One region of the Rubrobacter calidifluminis genome, then DNA from elsewhere that is predicted to be linked to it. Evidence: riboswitches for the same ligand, from Rfam matches in the RefSeq annotation. Region 1 holds a riboswitch; each other region holds the start of a gene.
What was found. Region 1 has a riboswitch for thiamine pyrophosphate ahead of thiE (thiamine phosphate synthase). Riboswitches for the same ligand answer to the same signal wherever they lie in the genome.
Positions count from the first base shown of each region.

Region 2: linked by a shared signal. The riboswitch ahead of thiT (energy-coupled thiamine transporter ThiT) and the one ahead of thiE (thiamine phosphate synthase) in region 1 are both predicted to bind thiamine pyrophosphate.
Region 3: linked by a shared signal. The riboswitch ahead of cytX (putative hydroxymethylpyrimidine transporter CytX) and the one ahead of thiE (thiamine phosphate synthase) in region 1 are both predicted to bind thiamine pyrophosphate.

Region 1 covers NZ_JAQKGV010000001.1:207,273-210,537, reverse strand. Annotated here, with positions in the region: gene PJB24_RS01055 (6-phosphofructokinase) at 1-25, shown strand, start outside; gene PJB24_RS01050 (glycosyltransferase family 2 protein) at 72-905, opposite strand; TPP riboswitch at 1,215-1,309, shown strand; gene thiE (thiamine phosphate synthase) at 1,454-2,056, shown strand; gene thiS (sulfur carrier protein ThiS) at 2,053-3,030, shown strand; gene thiO (glycine oxidase ThiO) at 3,032-3,265, shown strand, end outside.
Region 2 covers NZ_JAQKGV010000006.1:133,679-136,943, forward strand. Annotated here, with positions in the region: gene PJB24_RS06930 (Crp/Fnr family transcriptional regulator) at 1-550, shown strand, start outside; gene PJB24_RS06935 (indolepyruvate ferredoxin oxidoreductase subunit alpha) at 694-945, shown strand; gene PJB24_RS06940 (NUDIX hydrolase) at 1,023-1,583, shown strand; TPP riboswitch at 1,598-1,676, shown strand; gene thiT (energy-coupled thiamine transporter ThiT) at 1,708-2,259, shown strand; gene thiD (bifunctional hydroxymethylpyrimidine kinase/phosphomethylpyrimidine kinase) at 2,269-3,060, shown strand; gene thiM (hydroxyethylthiazole kinase) at 3,057-3,265, shown strand, end outside.
Region 3 covers NZ_JAQKGV010000018.1:7,362-10,626, forward strand. Annotated here, with positions in the region: gene PJB24_RS13365 (AI-2E family transporter) at 1-96, opposite strand, end outside; gene PJB24_RS13370 (NAD(P)/FAD-dependent oxidoreductase) at 250-1,587, opposite strand; TPP riboswitch at 1,692-1,812, shown strand; gene cytX (putative hydroxymethylpyrimidine transporter CytX) at 1,862-3,148, shown strand.

The DNA.
Region 1 (3,265 bases):
GGTCCTGAGCACCTTCTTCGGCTAGAGAACGCTTCCGGAACGTAGGGGCCGGGCGCTTCGGCGCCCGGCCCCTACATCATGCCCCTCGCCCGCCCGCCGAAGACCCTCAGATGGTAGCGGGCCGCGCCGACCTTCGCGCCGGCCGCGGAGCGGAGCGCCTGCCCGAGCGGCGCACCGAGCAACCGCAGCTTCGCCCCGGCGGGGTACTTGTGCTTCTTCAAGACCCTCCCCATACCACACCCGTAGGTGTACGCGCGCCTCATCGCCCGCTCGTCGAAAGGCGGTACCGGTGGGTCGTGCATGACGATGATCTCAGGGTCGTAATACAATGATGCACCGCGATCCATGAGCTGCAAGAGGTAGTCCGTTCCCTCCCCGGAGCCCCACGGGGTCCCGGACCCGGTGCCCAGGCTCTCGTCGAACCAGAGGCGGCGGGTACTCTCCCGGCGCAGGAACATCGTCGACTCGATGCTGCGCCTCCAGACGTTGATGCGGTCGATCGGACCGGGTTCGGTATCGAAGTCGAGGATGCAGGAGGCACCCCCTCCGTCGACGAGCCTGGTGCACAGGGCGTCTACTTCCGGGTGCCGGGTGAAGAAGCGGTCCACCCTCTCCAAAAGATCGCGCGGGTACCAGCAGTCGTCGTCCGGGAACGCGACGATCTCACCCCGGCAGCGGGCGAGACCGGTATTCCTGGCCCTCGAGGCGCCGCGGCGCGGCGACCTCAGGTGGTGCAGGCGCAGGACATCCCGGTAGCGAGAGACCAGCGGATCCAGCCTCCCGTCCGGGTTCTGGTCTACGAGGATGACCTCGAAGTCGTCGAAGCTCTGTTCGAGCAAAGAGTCCAGCAGGCGTTCGAGTTCCTTCTCCCGGCCGAGGGTCGGCGTAACGAGAGAAAAGCGCACCACCACCTCCTTCCATCACGAGAGATCCACTCCGGGCGGCGCAGGAACCTGCGACGTCCCTGCGCCGGGAAGTCAGCGAGAGAGAAGCGCTCGCTCGCAGAAGACGGGTGGAGGGTGGTGCGGTGGCGCCCTCCCCTCGGGCTCGTCCACAGCCCCGTCCACGACCTTCGGGCCGCCCGGGGCGAAGACAGCTCCGGGCGCACCACGGCCGTCCGAAGTCGTGCAGGGGGAAGACGCTTCACGCATCGCATAAATTTTAAGTCATACATCAAACCCGGCCAAGAGATGCCCAGTCGTGCTAAACTGCCCCGTGAACGCTAGGGGTGCCTCGCGCAGGGGCTGAGAGCATACCCTTGGAACCTGATCCGGTCAGCACCGGCGGAGGGAAGCGTGGATAGGGGCAGCGGAACTGGCGCTGCCGCCGCGCCTCCCCGAAAAGCGGCTGGCGGTTTTCGTGCCGTCGCCGAGGGAGGCAGCAAGTTCTGGAGCACCTTTTCCAGATACACCTCATAACCGACCGCAGAAGATCGTCCCGGCCTTTGAAGGACGTGCTCGTCGCTGCCCTCGAAGGCGGCATCGACGCCGTCCAGCTGCGCGAGAAGGGAGGGCCGGCGCTCCACCTCTACGAAACGGCGCTGGACGTCTCTCCAGCGGTACACAATACAGACGCCCTCCTCCTCATAAACGACCGGGCCGACGTAGCGCTCGCGACGGGTGCCGATGGAGTCCACCTGGCTGCCAAGAGCCTCCCGCCAGAGGCGGCCAGAAGCGTCGTGGGAGGAAGACTCCTGCTCGGCGTCTCGGTGCACGGCGTAGAGGAGGCGAGAAGAGCAGAGGTCGCGGCAGACTACCTCACCTTCGGGCACGTCTACCCCACCTCCTCCAAGCCAGGGCTCCCTCCACGTGGCGTGCGGGAGCTCGCGCGGGTCGTGGAAGCCGTGGAGGTGCCGGTCCTCGCCATCGGAGGGATAGACGCATCCAACGCGCGGGAGGTCGCGGCGACGGGCGCCGCCGGGGTTGCGGTGATCTCCGCCATCCTCGCCGCAGAAGACCCCCGATCCGCCGCGGAGAAGATCAGGGAGGTGCTCGAAACCTCTCCCCACGCCCCCAGGTATCCCTTCCCGAAACCCGAGAAGAAAGGAGCCCGATGAGGATCACGGTGAACCAGAAGCCCTTCGAGATGGAGGAAGAAGAAGACCCGACCATCGAAGCCCTGCTCGCCCGCAAGGGCCTCACCGGTGAGTCCGTCGTCGTCGCGGTGGGCGGCGAGATCGTGCACCGCGAAGAATGGAAGAGCCGGCGTCTGCGGGATGGTGACGAGGTCGAGCTCGTTTACGCCGTCGCGGGAGGTAGCGACGAGCTCGTGATCGCCGGGGAGCGTCTCTCCTCGCGCCTCTTCCTCGGCACCGGCAAGTACCCGGACCCCGAGACGATGAAACAGGCGCTCGAGAGGTCCGGCACCGAGCTGGTCACCGTCGCCGTCCGCTACATAGACGCCGGGGAGCGTCCGATCCTGCATGACATCGACACCTCCCGTTACCGCCTGCTGCCGAACACCGCCGGGGCCACGACCGTCGCCGAGGCGGTCAAGCTCGCCCGCCTCGGCCGCGAGGCCACCGGCACCAACTGGCTCAAGCTGGAGGTCGTGGGCGAGCCCAGCACGCTCTGGCCCGACACCGCCGCGACCGTCGAGGCCACGAAGGTGCTCGTGGAAGAGGGCTTCGTCGTCCTCCCCTACACCAGCCCGGACCTCGTCGCCGCCCTCCGGCTCGAGGAGGCCGGGGCGGCAACCGTGATGCCCCTGGCCTCGCCCATCGGCAGCGGGCAGGGCATGCCCGATTGGGCCTCCATCCGCCGCATAGTCGAGCGGGTCTCGGTCCCGGTCGTAGTGGACGCCGGGATAGGCGTTCCCTCCGACGCCGCCCTCGCGATGGAGCTCGGCGCCGACGCCGTGCTGGTCAACACCGCCATCGCCCGGGCCGGAGATCCCCCGCTCATGGCCGAAGCGATGCGCCGCGGGGTGGAGGCCGGGCGTCTGGCGTACCTCGCGGGACGGATGGAGGCCAAACCTCTCGCCGCTCCCTCGAGCCCGACCCGGGGAGTGCCGGTCGGGAGCGGCTCCTGAGATGAACCCATCCGCCGACGTCGTCGTGGTCGGGGGCGGCGTGGTCGGGTGCTCCGTCGCCTACCACGCCGCCCGGCGCGGGGCAAGAGTCGTCCTGCTGGAGGCGGAGACGGTCGGGTCGGGGGCCTCCGGGGCGGCGGCCGGGATGCTCGCCGCCCAGGCCGAAGCCCGCGGTCCGGACCCCTTCCTCGACCTTCTCCTCGAGAGCCGGAAGATGCACCGCAAACTCGGAGCC
Region 2 (3,265 bases), on a different contig from region 1:
CTCTGGGGCGGTGTACTTCATGCGCGAAGGGCGGGTCAAGATCTATCGCTCCTCCGGCGGGCCCAAAAACCGCGACCAGATCCTCGGCGTCTTCGGCGACGGCGCGATCCTGGGGCTCGCCTCCGCGCTCGAGGGGCAGCCCCAGAGCCATGGGGCCACAGCCCTCACCGACTGCGTGCTCTACGGCGTCTTCCGGGAGGATCTCCTGGAGATAATGGAGCGCTTCCCCGCCGGGGCGGTGCGCCTCTCCCGCGTGCTCGCAGCCCGCAGCCGGGAGCTCGAAGACCTCGTCGGGGACCTCGTCTTCCACAGCGCCCCCCAGCGGGTCGCGCGCATGCTGCTCGACCTCGCCGCCGAGGAGGGGCGGGTGACCAGGAGGGGCGTCGTGTTCTCACCCTCCCTCTCCCGGCAGGAGATGGCCGAGGCGACCGGCATCTCCCGCGAGGCGCTCTCCAGGACCCTCTCCCGCCTCGCCTCCGAAGGCATCCTGGAGCTGGACAGCAAGTCCATAACCATCCTCAAACCCGCGGAGCTGCGCGCCCGGACCTGATTTGATCTGGGTCACATGAAGGTATGACCGGCATCATGACCTCCGATGATGGCGATCAACGCCGGGTTTCTGCTCCCTTCCGGGGTTGATATAAAGCCGAAGGCACAGAAGAAACGGGAGGCTCTCCAAGAGGAGGAAGTGGTTTGGCCTACGTGATCACGGAGCCGTGCATCGGCGAGAAGAACCAGAGCTGTGTCGAGGTCTGTCCGGTCGACTGCATCTACGACGGTGGGGATCAGTTCCTGATCAACCCGGAGGAGTGCATCGACTGCGGGGCGTGCGAGCCGGAGTGCCCGGTCGAGGCGATCTTCCCGGAGGACGAGGTCCCCGAGGACATGCAGAGCTACATAACCAAGGCTCAGGAGTACGACTTCTCCGGCCAGGAGCCCGGCTGAGCCGGCAGGCCGGAGAGTACGTCACCGCGAGACCCCGCCCGTTCCGGGCGGGGTCTTCGTCTATACTCTCCCTCCGTATGACCGATGGGAGCTGGAGCACGCTCGCGAGCCGCTACGTCTACCGCAACCGCTGGTGTGCCCTGCGGGTGGACGAGGTGAGGCTGCCCGACGGGGAGACGATAGACTACTGCGTGCTCGAGAGCGGCGGGTTCGCCTCGGTGGTGCCGCTCACGGACGACGGCGGCGTGGTGCTCGTGCGTCAGTGGCGGCAGCCGCTCGGGCGGTTCACGCTGGAGCTGCCGAGCGGAGCGGTGGACGCCGGGGAGGATCCTGAGGAGGCCGCCCGGCGGGAGCTTTTCGAGGAGACGGGATACCGGGCCGAGAGGCTGGAGCGCCTCGCCTCCGTGCACACGAGCACCGGGCGCACGGACGAGGTCTGCCACCTCTTCCGCTGCCGGGCGCTGCCGGACGAGAGGGGGCCGGCTCCCGAGCCTACGGAGTTTTTGCGCTCCGTAGTGGCGCCGCTCGACGAGGCGCTGGAGAAGATCGCCGCCGGTGAGATAACCGACGCCGCCACCGTCCTCGGGATCTCGTGGGTTGCCGGAGGTTGTGGGCCACGGAGTGGTGGGGTAGAGTAGCACGAGGAACGAGATCCGGGGAGCCGCGAGGCTGAGAGGGCGCGGACGCGCCGACCCGTCGAACCTGATCCGGGTAATGCCGGCGCAGGGAGAGAAGCCTGGCGCACCCCGTGAGAGGAGGGCCGTGAGCGGGTTCAGGGACACGAGGGTGCTCACCGAGGCGGCGCTGGCGGTGGCGCTCGCGTTCGTGCTGGGGCTGGTGAAACTCTTCAGGATGCCGGAGGGCGGTTCGATCTCTTTCGAGATGATCCCGCTGGTCCTGCTCGCGCTGCGTCAGGGCCCCGGCGTCGGGGCGGTTGCGGGCGCGGCGTACGGCATCCTCGACCTGATCCTGGACCCCTACGTCCTCAACCCGGTGCAGGTGCTCTTCGACTACCCGCTCCCCTTCGCCGCGATGGGGCTCGCCGGGCTCTTCCGGCCCACCCCGCGCGGGGCGGTGCCCGGCACGGTGGCGGCGGTGGCCGGGCGCTTCGTCTGCCACTTCATAAGCGGGGTCGCCTTCTTCGCCTCCTACGCCCCTAAGGGCTGGAACCCATACCTCTACTCCGCCGCGTACAACGCCGGGTATTTGGTGCCGAGTCTCCTGATCACGCTCGCCGTCGTGGTCGTGCTGCTGCGGGCGCTCGGGGCGGCGCGGCCCTCGCGGCGGCAGCTGGAGTTGTCGAGGCATGCTTAGGGAGGAGAGATGAAGACCGCGCTCAGCATAGCCGGGAGCGACTCCGGAGGCGGGGCGGGCATCCAGGCGGACATCAAGGCCTTCGCCCGCTGCGGGGTGCACGGAACCACCGCGATAGTCGCGATCACGGCTCAGAACACCGTCGGGGTGAGCAGCATATTCGCGCTGCCGACGCAGGTGGTGATCGAGCAGATCGAGGCGGTCGTCTCGGACATCGGGGCGGACGCCGTGAAGACCGGGATGCTCTTCAACGCCGAGATCGTCTCGGCCGTGGCGGGCGCGATCCGGCGGCTGGGGCTCAAGAACGTCGTCGTGGATCCGGTGATGGTCGCCGAGAGCGGGGCCACGCTGCTCGAACCGGAGGCCGTGGACGCCTACCGCGAGGAGCTCCTGCCCCTCGCCGACGTCATCACCCCGAACCTCGACGAGGCGTTCGTCCTCGCCGGACGGAAGAAAGACCCGGAGAAGGTCCACGGGTGCGCCCGCGACCTCGCGGAGCTGGGGCCGGGGGCGGTGATCATCACCGGCGGGCACCGCGCTTCCGGTGAGGACCTGCTCTACGACGGCGAGCATTTCGTGGAGATAGAAGGCCCGGTGCACGAGAGCGGGGCGACCCACGGCTCCGGCTGCACCCACTCCTCGGCTCTGGCCGCCTTCCTCGCGCACGGCTTCGGCCTCGAGGAGGCGGCCCGGAGGGCACGCGCCATCGCCTCCGAGGCCGTCGAGTATGGTCTCACGGGGATAGGCCGCGGGGCGGGACCGGTGAACGTGCTCGGGCCGCTCATGGAGGGAGAGGGATGAGAGCGGAGGAGGTCCTGCGCAGGATCGGGGACGAGAAGCCCCTCGTCCACCATCTGACCAACTACGTCACGGTCAACCTGGTCGCGAACGTGACCCTTTGCACCGGGGCGCTGCCGGTGATGGCGCACGCGGTGGAGGAGGTCGAGGAGATGGTCGCCTCCGCCAGCGCGCTCGTAATCAACATGGGCACGCTCGACCCGCAGTG
Region 3 (3,265 bases), on a different contig from region 1:
CAGTTCGAGCACCGGGATGAGCTCGTAGAGGACTACCAGCGCCCCCGCGACCAGCACCGGTACCGCCAGCGGGGCGCCGCGCCTGAGCCAGCTCACCCCGTTCTCCCTTTTTGGATTTCCGGTCTCGCTCTCCGGTGGAGCCTGGCCCATTCGCCTCCGTTTCCGTCCTCGTCCGGTACAGCCGCCGTTCTCATCTCTCCCGGCGAGGTTACTAATTGTATTCCTGCCCGGTGTTTCCCTGCGGGCTTTTCAGTCGACGAAGAGCTTCGAGATGTTCGGCCTGGTGAACAGGTCCACCGTCCAGTCGAAGAGCACCTGCGCCCGGTTGAGGTTGTAGCCGAGCTCGTAAAGGTAGACTCCCTTCCAGATGAGCGCCCCGAGCAGCCCGCTCACCCGGACCCCGAGTATGTCCGTGAGGGCGCTACTCTCCCCTAGGTCGACGAGCTGCCCGAGGTGCCGGTAGCGGAACGGGGTCAGCTCTCCTCCCTTGAGCTCCGCGGCGAGGTTCAGCGCGGCCGTTCTGCCTTCTTGTTCGGCGGACTGGGCGAGCGCCGGGACGGGTGGGCCGTCGTAGTCGATCGTTACGCAGTCGCCGACCGCGTAGACGCCGGGGCGGTTCTTTACCCTCAGGTACTCATCGACGATTATCCTCCCGCGCCCATCTTTTTCGATGTCCAGTCCCTCCACGAGCGGCGGCGGCTGTATACCGGCGGCCCAGACCGTGGTGCGCGTCGGGAGCGTCCTCCCGTCGGAGAGCCTAACGTACTCCGGGGATACTTCATCGACCTTGGTGTTGTTTATGACCTCGACCCTCTGGGCGGCGAGGCGGCGCGAGGCTGCGTTGGCGAGCGAAGGGTCTATGCCCTTGAGGATCCTCTCGCCCGCGTTGACGAGTACAAGGCGCACCCGGTCGAAGTCCACGCTCGGATAGTCGTCCTTTAAGACGTCGAAGATGAGGTCGTGGGCGTCGGATATGCCTTCGACGCCGGTCGGACCTCCGCCCACGAAGACGAAGGTGAGGTGCTCCTCGGGGACCTTACCGCGCAGCCGCTCGGCTTCCTCGAAGCGGTCTATGATCCTGCCGCGCACCTCGAGCGCTTCCCTCAGGCCCTTGAGGTCTATGGCATGCTCCTTGGCCCCCTTGGTCCCGAAGAACGCCGTCTGGCTCCCCGGCGCCAGGATGAGGTGGTCGTAGTCGCACTCTCCGAACTCCGTCCTGATCTTCTTGCGCTCGAAGTCCACCCCCACGACCTCGCCCTGGAAGAACTCGCCCCCACGGGGTATGACCAGCCGCCTTAACGGGTAGGCCATGTGCCGGACCTCGACGTTGCCGGAGATGGCCGAAGGGACCATCGGCCAGAAGGTCGTGTAGTTCACCCGGTCGAGCAACAGTACACCGATCTCGTCGCTTCCGGTGAAGCTGTCTACCAGCTGTCGGAAGGCGGAGATTCCGCCGAATCCCCCGCCTACGATGACTACCCTACGCCGTGCCTCCTGATAGGGAACGCCGAGTCTCTTCCGGCCGCGATCACGCGCGTACAGGGCCGTCCCTCCGACCAGCGCCGCCGCCAGGAGCTTGTTCCTCACCGCTCTCACCTCCGTCTTCGCTTGCAACCGCTCGTTTCCAGAGAAGAGTCTACCCGTATGGTGGTGGTGCTGCTTCTGGAAGGTGTCCGCGCCCTGCTGTACACTACCAGAACGAGGGGAGCTTCCGCCGGAGGAAGCTGAGAGGGCGCCGTTCTCTTACGGTGGCGCCGACCCTTTGAACCTGATTCGGGTAATGCCGACGGAGGGACGAAAAGATGAACGGTTTCTCGCCACGCTCTTGCATCTTCCTTGATCCTGACTTGGAGTTTCTGCCGTGAGCGCCTCGTTCGACCCCCGTCCCGTGCCGCCCGGTGAGCGTACGCTCGGAGCCTGGGACTACACGGTCCTGTGGGGCAGCTACGGGGCCGGGCTCCTCGTCATGGTCGCCGGCACCCTGCTCGTGCCGGCTTTAGGGTTCGGAGCCGCGCTCGCGGCCATCGTGGCCGGGACGGTCATCGGGAACCTTATCCTGCTGGTCCCCACCGTGATGGGGGCGGACCACGGTCTCCCGACGATGGCCTCCCTGCGCCCGACGCTCGGCTCCGCCGGCTCCTACCTGCCATCCGTGGTCAACGTCGTGCAGCTCGTCGGCTGGACGGCCTTCGAGCTGATCATAATGACCCGGGCGGCCGGTGCCATCACCCACCGTCTGCTCGGTACCTCGCTGCACTGGTTCTGGCTGGTGTTCTTCACGCTCGTCTGCGTGGCTTTCGCTCTTGGCGGGCCGCTGGTGGTGGTGAGGGTGTGGCTGGAGAAGGTGGGTATATGGCTGCTTCTGCTGACCACCGTATACCTGACCTACTACCTGCTCTCGCACTACGGCCTCTCACGCGCGCTCTCTCAGCCGGGGAAGGGAGGCCTCACCTTCCCGCAGGCGGTAGACCTCGTCGTGGCCATGCCGCTCTCGTGGCTCCCGCTCGCCGCCGACTACAGCCGCTTCGCCCGCAGTGCCCGTCGTGCCGCACTCGGCACCTACGCCGGGTTCTTCGTCACCAACGTCTGGTTCTACGCCCTCGGTGCGCTCGCCGTGCTCGCGCTCGGTACGAGCGGCATCGTGCAGGCGATACTCGCCCTCCCGATCGGGGTCGCAGCCCTGATCCTGGTGCTCGTGGACGAGACGGACAATGCCTTCGCCGACCTCTACTCCTGCGCGGTCTCGGCGGGCAACATCTTCTCCCGCGTACCGCAGCGGGCTTTCGTCGTCCTCTTCGGTGTCGTGTCCTTCGTCGCCGCGGCCGTGCTTCCCATGGGGCGCTACGAGTCTTTCCTGTTCATGCTCGGCGCGTTCTTCGCCCCGCTCTTCGGCGTCGTTGCGGTCGACTACTTCCTGCTGCGCCGCCGCGGAATCGACGCGGAGGCCGTCTACGAGAAGAGCGGATCAGCCTTCGACTGGATGGCCGTGTTCTCGTGGGCTGTGGGCGTAGCCGCCTATCAGTTCATCACCCGCCAGTTCCCCGGGCTGGGAGCTTCGATCCCCTCGTTCGTCCTCGCAGGGGTGCTCTACCTCGCTCTGTGTGCGGGTGTCAGGTTGCTGCACGGCGGCGGAGAGAGCCGGTCCTAGCCAGGATTTCGGATCCGGAAAAATTTTTGAGGAATTTTCTCGAAACTCCTAAAGCCACCCTCACTGCCGGCCGATAAACCGGTTGCAGCTAGACCTGGACCGATCGAGCGGGAAGAC